4 regions of the Janthinobacterium sp. FW305-128 genome follow, and region 3 is predicted to be linked to each of the others. Evidence: predicted binding sites of a transcription regulator. Region 3 holds the regulator's gene; each other region holds the start of a gene.
The links. Region 3 encodes sigma-54, which starts transcription at its own class of promoters, with help from an activator protein. Its sites were predicted from a motif close to TGGCANGNAANCTGCTTT; they were not measured.
Positions count from the first base shown of each region.

Region 1: the regulator sigma-54 is predicted to act here: its motif matches at 1,246-1,263, upstream of IGS60_RS06990 (circularly permuted type 2 ATP-grasp protein).
Region 2: the regulator sigma-54 is predicted to act here: its motif matches at 1,281-1,298, upstream of urtA (urea ABC transporter substrate-binding protein).
Region 4: the regulator sigma-54 is predicted to act here: its motif matches at 1,106-1,123, upstream of IGS60_RS10280 (EDSAP-1 family PEP-CTERM protein).

Region 1 covers NZ_JACYMK010000002.1:471,425-473,613, reverse strand. Annotated here, with positions in the region: gene IGS60_RS06990 (circularly permuted type 2 ATP-grasp protein) at 1-1,210, opposite strand, end outside; gene IGS60_RS06985 (sensor histidine kinase KdpD) at 1,386-2,189, opposite strand, start outside.
Region 2 covers NZ_JACYMK010000005.1:5,833-8,021, forward strand. Annotated here, with positions in the region: gene IGS60_RS11910 (transglutaminase family protein) at 1-359, shown strand, start outside; gene IGS60_RS11915 (DUF4349 domain-containing protein) at 376-1,164, shown strand; gene urtA (urea ABC transporter substrate-binding protein) at 1,350-2,189, shown strand, end outside.
Region 3 covers NZ_JACYMK010000014.1:150,818-153,006, forward strand. Annotated here, with positions in the region: gene raiA (ribosome-associated translation inhibitor RaiA) at 1-120, opposite strand, end outside; gene IGS60_RS25675 (RNA polymerase factor sigma-54) at 190-1,668, opposite strand; gene lptB (LPS export ABC transporter ATP-binding protein) at 1,673-2,189, opposite strand, start outside.
Region 4 covers NZ_JACYMK010000004.1:86,508-88,696, reverse strand. Annotated here, with positions in the region: gene IGS60_RS10280 (EDSAP-1 family PEP-CTERM protein) at 23-1,009, opposite strand; gene IGS60_RS10275 (hypothetical protein) at 1,209-1,583, opposite strand; gene IGS60_RS10270 (hypothetical protein) at 1,734-2,045, shown strand; gene IGS60_RS10265 (dodecin) at 2,061-2,189, opposite strand, start outside.

The DNA of each region.
Region 1 (2,189 bases), on a different contig from region 3:
TGTAGCCGTCCGGATTGGCCAGCAGGCGCTGGCGGAAATCCTCGATCTGCGCCAGGCTCGACGCCGGCCCCACCAGCATGCCGTAGCCGCCCGCGCCATGCACTTCCTTGACCACCAGTTTCGGCAAATTCGCCAGCACGTAGGACAGGTCGGCCGCCTTGCGACACTGGTACGTCGGCACGTTGTTGAGGATCGGTTCCTGCGACAGGTAGAACTTGATCATGTCGGGCACGAACGGGTAGATCGACTTGTCGTCGGCCACGCCCGTGCCGATGGCGTTCGCCAACGTCACACGCCCGGCGCGGTAGACGGACAGCAGGCCCGGCACGCCCAGCGAGGAATCGGAGCGGAAGGCCAGCGGGTCGAGGAAATCGTCGTCGACCCTGCGGTAGATGACGTCGACGCGCTTGGGCCCGCGCGTGGTGCGCATGTAGACGGAATTGTCGTTGACAAACAAATCCTTGCCTTCGACCAGTTCCACGCCCATCTGCTGGGCCAGGAAAGCGTGCTCGAAGTAGGCGGAGTTGTACATGCCGGGCGTCATGACGACGACCGTCGGGTCATCGACGCCCATGGGCGCGACGGAGCGCAGGTTGTCGAGCAGCATGTCCGGGTAATGGTCGACGGGCGCGATGCGGTTGCGCGCGAACAGTTCCGGGAACAGCCGCATCATCATCTTGCGGTCTTCCAGCATGTAGGATACGCCGGACGGCACCCGCAGATTGTCTTCCAGTACATAGAATTCGCCCTGGCCCGCGCGCACGATGTCGACGCCGGCGATGTGCGCATAGATGTCGGAAGCGACGGCAATGCCCTGCATTTCCGGGCGGTACTGGGCATTCTTGTAGATTTGCTCGGCGGGAATGATGCCCGCCTTGATGATGTTTTGCTCATGATAGATATCATGGATGAACATGTTCAAGGCTTGCACGCGCTGCACCAGGCCCGTCTGCATCTGCGCCCATTCGGCGGCGGGGATGATGCGGGGGATGGTATCGAACGGAATCAGGCGTTCCGTGCCGGCATCGTCGCCGTAGACGGCAAACGTGATGCCGACGCGGCGGAACGTCAGGTCGGCTTCGGCCCGCTTGCGGGCGATGGTCTCGGGCGATTGCTGTGCCAGCCAGTTGTTGAATTCACGATAGTGTTCACGTACCTTGCTGTCCGTCCCCACGTCATTTGCAGTCATTTCATTGAAAAAATTTGCCATGTTGTGATTTCCCTTGAGCCGTGTCTGACTATAGCTCAGCAGGAAGCGTGCCAATGGCGCACACCCGAAAGTATGTAAAAAATGACCACTTTTGTGGCGTAAAACCGTCATCCGCACCGCTTTGGTGCGCTACGGCAGCGATTTTGCCGGCAGATAGGGCGCAGGGCAGGTGAGGTCAGGCGCCTGGCGTGACGAAGGGCCGGCAATCGATCGGCAGGTCGATGGTAAACGTGGTGCCCGTTTCCGGCGCACTGTCGACCAGCGCGCTGCCGCCGTGGCTTTCCGCCACGTTTTGCACGAAGGGCAGGCCGATGCCCCAGCCGGGCGCGTTGCCTTCGTGCTCGCGGCGCAGGTATTCGAAGATGCGCTGCGTCTGGTCTTGCGCGATATTGCTGCCTGTGTTGTGCACGCTCAAGATCATGCGTTCGCGCAAACTGTCGATATGAATATGGATGGGACCGTCGTCGCCATACTTGACGGCATTGACGACGAGGTTTTCCAGGGCACGGCGCAGCGAATTTTCGCACCACCAGCCCGTCACGGAGGTGCCGCTGACCACGCATTTGCCCGGATGGCCGATATTGACGCTGTCGGCAACCTGCCGTGCCAGCGGCAGTACGTCGAGGCGCCGCAGGACGAGGGGCAGCTTTTGTCCCCGGTGGTAGCTGAGCGTATCGAGCAATTCCTGGATCATGTCGTCGAGGCGCTTGCCGTGCTCGATGATTTTCAGCGCCAGCGCCGCCACGTCCGGCTGTTGCGCGCGCCGCTGCAGCAGCTGTGCACTGTTGAGCATGACGGACAGGGGATTGCGCATGTCGTGCGACAGCCCGGCGGCGATGCGGCGCTGAAAACTTTCGTGCATGGCGGTAAATTCCAGGATGGCTTCGCGGATGCCCGTATCGATCGAGGCATTGATCACCTTCCAGTCCTTTCGCCGCAGCGGCACGCCCGCCTCCAGCGCGGCGGCGGCGAAGCAGTC
Region 2 (2,189 bases), on a different contig from region 3:
GCCATCTGCTGGCCGCGCTGCTGCGCGCCAACGGCATCCCCGCTGGCCTGTGCTACCAGCGCCTGGCCGTGGGGGAAGCGGGCCCGCCGTTTTGCCTGCATGGCTTGAACGCCGTGTATCTGCAGGACTTTGGCTGGTACCGCATCGATGCGCGTGGCAACAAGCCTGGCGTCTCGGCCGCCTTCGCGCCGCCGCAGGAGCAACTGGCCTTTCCCGTGCTGGCGCCGGAAGAGCGCGACTTGCCGGAAATCTGGCCGGCACCGTTGCCGCAGGTGATCGCATCGCTGACCGGCCATGCGACCGTGCAGGATGTGGCCGCGCACTTGCCCGATATCGAATTGTTGCCGCTGCAAAAATAATCTCAAGAAAGAAATCATGAAAAAAGTGTATGTTGGTCTGTTCGGCCTGATGTTACTGGCCGGTTGCGGCGGCAAGGGCGAGAGCGGCGGGCAATCGAGCGCCGCGCGTCTCGACGGCAAGGAAAAAGGCAGCGAGTTTCTTGCCTATGAACACAATGTCAGCGTCGATACGAGCGAGGCGCAAGTGCGGCCCTTGTATGAAAAAGTGGTCGCCGCCTGCAAGGCCGATACGGAAACCGGCTGTTTGCTGCTCGATTCGAGCCTCGACAGCGGCCGCTACGTTCATGCGCGCATCAGCATGCGTGCCAAGCCGGCCGGCATCAAAAAGCTCGTCGCGCTGGTCGCGGCCGAAGGCGACGTCACCAGCCAGGGCACCAAGGTGGAAGACCTGGGCCGTCCCGTGCTCGACAGCAAGAAGCGCCTGGAGATGCTGAAACAGTACCAGGCGCAGTTGCAAGACCTGGAAAAGCGCTCTGGCGCGAATGTCGATGCGCTGATCAAGGTGACCAAGGAACTGGCCACCGTGCAAGTGGAGCTGGAGCAGGCGACGGCGGCCAATGCGCTGTTGATGCAGCGCATCGACACGGACTTGCTGAACGTAATGATCAGCGCTGAAGGCAAGCAATCGTTCTGGCGCCCCGTCAAGCGTGCGCTGGGCAATTTCACGGACAACCTGTCGGAAGGCGTGGCCAACGCCATCACGGCCATGGCTTACATCCTGCCGTGGCTGATCGCTTTCGTGCTGCTGTTCCCGCTGGGCCGCAAGGGCTGGCGCCGCTTGAGAGGCTTGCCGCGCAAGGATTAAAGCCTCCGGCGCACCGTTTTACGGCAATTTGAAACCTGGCTGCACAGTCCTTGTGCAGCCAGGTTTTTTTTCGTGCGGCGAGCGCCGCGTGCACCATGGCGGACAGATGTAGGCGCTGGCACGCATTCTGCTTTAACAACATGGCAGGCCCAGCTCGACCCCACGAACCCATCACAGGAGTCCCCATGTCACGACGCATCATCCTGAAAGCGGCCGCCGCCGGCGCATTCGCCCTGGCCACGTCCACTTATATGCAGGCAGCCCTGGCCGCCGATACGATCAAGGTCGGCATCTTGCACTCCCTGTCGGGCACCATGGCCATCTCCGAAACATCGCTCAAGGATGTGGCGCTGATGACGATTGCCGAGATCAATGCCAAAGGCGGCGTGCTGGGCAAGAAGCTGGAAGCCGTCGTCGTCGACCCGGCGTCGAACTGGCCTTTGTTCGCGGAAAAAGCGAGACAACTGGTGGCGCAGGATAAGGTGGCCGTGGTGTTCGGCTGCTGGACGTCCGTGTCGCGCAAGTCGGTTTTGCCCGTGTTCAAGGAACTCAACAGTCTGCTGTTTTACCCCGTGCAATACGAGGGCGAGGAGCTGGAAAAGAATGTGTTTTATACGGGCGCCGCGCCCAACCAGCAGGCGATCCCCGCCGTCGAATACCTGATGAGCACAGATGGCGGCGGGGCCAAGCGCTTCGTGCTGCTGGGCACGGATTACGTGTATCCGCGCACCACCAACAAGATCCTGCGCGCCTTCCTGAAAAGCAAGGGAGTCAAGGATAGCGATATCAGCGAGGTCTATACGCCGTTCGGCCATGCCGACTATCAAACCATCGTCGCCAATATCAAGAAGTTTTCCACGGGCGGCAAGACGGCCGTCATTTCCACCATCAATGGCGATTCCAACGTGCCGTTCTACAAGGAACTGGGCAATGCGGGCTTGAAAGCGACGGACGTGCCCGTCGTCGCGTTTTCCGTGGGCGAGGAAGAGCTGCGCGGCATCGATACCAAACCCTTGCTCGGTCAC
Region 3 (2,189 bases):
AATCACGGCGATATCGATAACTTGATCGAAATGACGTTTCACGCGCTCCAGCTTCGTTTGTACGTATTCACGGATGGCTGGTGTCACTTCGAGATGATGTCCGCTGATGGTGAGATTCATACACACTCCTAAAGATGATCGGGTTCGTGCGGTCCATCGTATCCGGCCCGCAGAGGAACCGAAAAAAACTTACAAACACTTACGCAGGCTCACTGGCGGAATTTTTAATGCTTCCCGGTATTTGGCAACAGTACGTCGCGCAATCACCATGCCTTGTTCCCCCAGCATGTCCGCAATCTTACTGTCGGATAAAGGATTTTTAGGGTCTTCTGCTCCTGTCAGTTGCACGATCAATGCCCGTATCGCCGTCGATGAAGCTTCGCCCCCCGCTTCGGTGGCGACGTGGCTACCAAAGAAATATTTCAACTCGAACATGCCGTGCGGGGTCAGCATGTACTTTTGAGTTGTTACCCGCGAGATAGTACTCTCGTGTAAACCCAGTGTATCAGCTATTTCACGGAGCACAAGGGGGCGCATGGCAACGGCCCCATGCGAGAAAAAGTTCTTTTGTCTTTCTACTATCGCCTGCGCCACGCGCAGAATCGTGTCGAAGCGCTGGCGCATGTTCTTGATCAGCCACTTGGCTTCCTGCAACTGTGCACCCATGGCGCCCTCGCCCTTGCCCTGCTTGAGCAAGTTGGCGTACATGGCATTGACGCGCAGGCGCGGCATGACGTCGTTGTTCAGGGTCACTTGCCAGCCATTGCGCGCGCGCTTGACGACGACGTCGGGCACCACGTAATCGGACACGTCCGCAGCGAACACGGCGCCCGGATGCGGGTTGCACTGGCGAATTACCGTCTGCGCTTCACGCAAGTCTTCATCGTCGCAATCGAGGGCTTTTTTCAGCTTGTTGAAATCGCGCTGGGCAAACCAGGCCAGGTGCTTTTCCACGATGACGAGGGCCATGCGCCGCGTCACCATGGCGATGTGCGGCAAGCGCTTGATTTGCAGCGCCAGGCATTCGGACGCATTGCGCGCGCCCACGCCGGGCGGATCGAAACTTTGCAGCAGCGACAAGGCCGTGCGCATCTCGTCGGCATCGATTTCCAGCTCTTCCGGCAGGCGCGCCAGGATGTCGTCGAGCGACTCTTCCAGGTAGCCATTGTCGTCGAGCGCGTCGATGATCAGCTCGACCAGCGCGCGGTCGCGCAATTCGAGCACCGTCACGCGCATCTGCTCCATCAGGTGTTCGCGCAGGGTGCAGTGATGGGCCTCCAGCTGCGGGCGCGAATCTTCGTCGTCGGGCGCCTTGCCCCGGCTCGCCTCGCTCCAGTCACTGTCGCCGCCATCCGCGGCGGCCGGGCCCTCGCCCGCCTCGCCGTCAAAGGTTTCCGCTTCGGCCGGCGCCGCGGGCGCCTCCTGGCCTGGCGGCTGGGGCGGCGCTTCGGCCGGCGCGGCCGTGGAGCTCAAGGCCCCATCGGACAGCAGGCGCAGCGAACGGTCGAGTGGATCGTCGAGGCGCTCGAGCAAGGGATTGTCCGTCAGCAGTTGCTCGAGTTCCTGATGCAATTCCAGAGTAGACAATTGCAACAGGCGTATCGATTGCTGCAACTGCGGCGTCAGTGCCAGGTGCTGCGAAGTGCGCAGCTGCAATGATTGTTTCATTGGCTTACATGCGGAAGTGTTCGCCCAGATAGACCCGGCGTACCGACTCGTTCGCGATGATGTCGTCGGGGCGTCCCGACGCCAGTACCGAGCCCTGGTTGATGATGTAGGCACGGTCGCAAATACCCAGCGTCTCGCGCACATTATGATCGGTGATCAGCACGCCGATATTGCGCTCCTTCAAGAAGCGCACGATGCGCTGGATCTCGATCACGGCGATCGGATCAACGCCGGCGAACGGTTCGTCGAGCAGCACGAAACGGGGATCGGTGGCCAGGGCGCGGGCGATTTCCACGCGGCGGCGCTCGCCGCCCGACAGGGACAGCGCCTGGTTCTCGCGCAACTTTTCAATCTGCAAGTCGGCCAGCAGTTTATCCAGGCGTTCCTCGATCTCGGCCTTCTTCAAAGGACGGCCTTCGACGGTCTGGATTTCCAGCACGGCGCGGATATTGTCTTCCACCGTCAGCTTGCGGAACACGGACGCCTCCTGCGGCAGATACGACAGGCCCATCTGTGCGCGG
Region 4 (2,189 bases), on a different contig from region 3:
GTGCTTTTGAGCGTGCCAGTGCTTATTTAGCCTGGCGGCGGCGCGTAAAGGCGAGGACGGCCAATCCCGTCCCCAGCAGGAACAGGGTGCCTGGCTCCGGCACTTGCAAGGGATCGATGACGACGATGTCGGTGCGCGTGGACTTGGAAAAATTCAAGGTGTAGCTGCCGGCGGGCAGGGCGAAATTCGAGGTCAGGGAAAACATCGCGAAGCCATTCGTGAAGGCGCGCCCGGTGGCCGGGTCGTTGGTGCCGGCCGTCATGTTCAGGCTGAACGGGTCCAGGCTACCGACCGTATGGTTGCCGTTGATGTCGCTGCCATTGCTGGCATCGCCATCAGGCGCGAACTGGAAGATCACGCCGTCGGCATTCGCATGCGACAGGCAGCCGACGGGACTGGCGGCATTGCACGAGATATTGAAGATATCCATGATCGACACGTTCGACTTGTCGCCCATGGTCGTCACGCTGGTGCGCAGGTCGCGTCGGCCCATGAAGCTGAAGGTGATGAAGCCGGCGCTCGACAGGGTCAGGTTGACGGAGCCGGTCAGCGTGTCGCCGGCCGTGGAGGACGCCGCCCCCACCGTGTTGCGCTGCGCTTCTGACACGGCGCTGACGGTGGAGCCGGCGGCAGTGAGCATATTGCCGAAGGAATGCGCATCGCCGCGCGCGAACTCCAGTGCAGCGGTGGGCGCGTAGTGGTTTTGCGGCGAGGCGCTGCAGCCGGTGCCGGAGCACACTTGCAGCACGTCGGCGTTGGCAGCCGGACCCGTATTGACGGCGCGCGGATTGACGGCCACGCCGCCCTGGAAAAAGGCGCTGTCGCTGGCATTGCGGTTGGCGCCAGCCAGCGACAGCGCGCCAGCGCTGGTGGTGATACGGAAATTGTTCAACTCGTTGACGGCCAGGCCGTAGGCACCTGCCTGCGCCTGACCACTGGCCAGCAGACTTGCCGCCGCCAGTGCGCCCAGCCAACCCAGGGTCTTGTTTCGTGTGTGATCGACGTTCATCGCAGCCTCTTATCGTAGTCAGTCTCGGGAAATCCGGGGGAGAAAGAATCCAGAATGTCCAGAATGACTTGTCTGAATTCATCTCGTAGACAGTGATAAGCAGCTTGTATGCCACACAAAAAAAGCACATGGAATCAAGTGCTTGCGTAAAGCAGACTGAGCCGGTGGAAGCAAAGTGTAAGAAAGGCCGACGCCGCTTTCAGGTGCCCCGGTGATAACCCAGGTGGCCACCCGAATTGCGCGCGCAGCCGCAGCCGATGCGCGCCACTTCCTCGCCTTCCGTCAATTTCCAGTTGGTAATCGTCGTGTGCTGCCAGTCGATGTCGCTTTTCTTGACAGGCTTCACCGTCAACGTGCGGGCGGCCGCATCCGTGTACTCCATCAGCTCCTCGTCGTCGGCGATGTCGAAATGGCGGTGGATCAGGGAAATGCCGAAGCGGTCGAGCGCGCCATAGCGCTGCAGCACGTCGCGCAGTTCGCGAAAACACGCCAGGTCGTCGGGCAGCAGCGGATCGACGGCGGAAATATCGGCGACGGGCTGCCATTGCATGGCGTGGATGTTCAGGCTGTGCATGATGTTCTCCTGTGCCCCTTGTCGCTAGCCCAGGCTGCCGGAGGGGCGCCGGCACGCCTGGCGAAATGCTCATCGTGGCCGCAACGCCGCTGCGGCGCTTGCGCCAGATCAAAGGTGCGGCACATCATGGCTTGCCCGGTAAAATAGGCCATGGCAAACAAAACCCCCACCTTCCCCGGCGCACGCACGGGCCGCGGCCAGGTCCTGGCCGTGCTGCTGTCGAACCGCGACCAGTCCGGCGCCGAACCGCTGCAAGGCCGCGTCTCGCTGGCCGCCATCGTGAAAGCGCTGAAACGCAAATACCACTGGCCGATTGAAACGCACAGCTTCCCCGCGAATACGCAGGACGGCCGCGCCAGCTGGGCGACCGTCTACAGCTTGCCGGAAAAGGTTATCGAGGCCGCGCTGGAGGCCGGCGGCCGGGAGTGGCTGGAGAGCCGGGCAGTAGCCGGGCGGCGGTGAATGCGCCGCAGTACGCTATTCGAGCCGGAAGCCGACCTTCAGCGTGACCTGGAAGTGCGCCACCTTGCCATCGACGATATGGCCGCGCGATTCCGTCACTTCATACCAGTCCATATGCTTGACCGTCAGCGCCGCCTTGGCAAT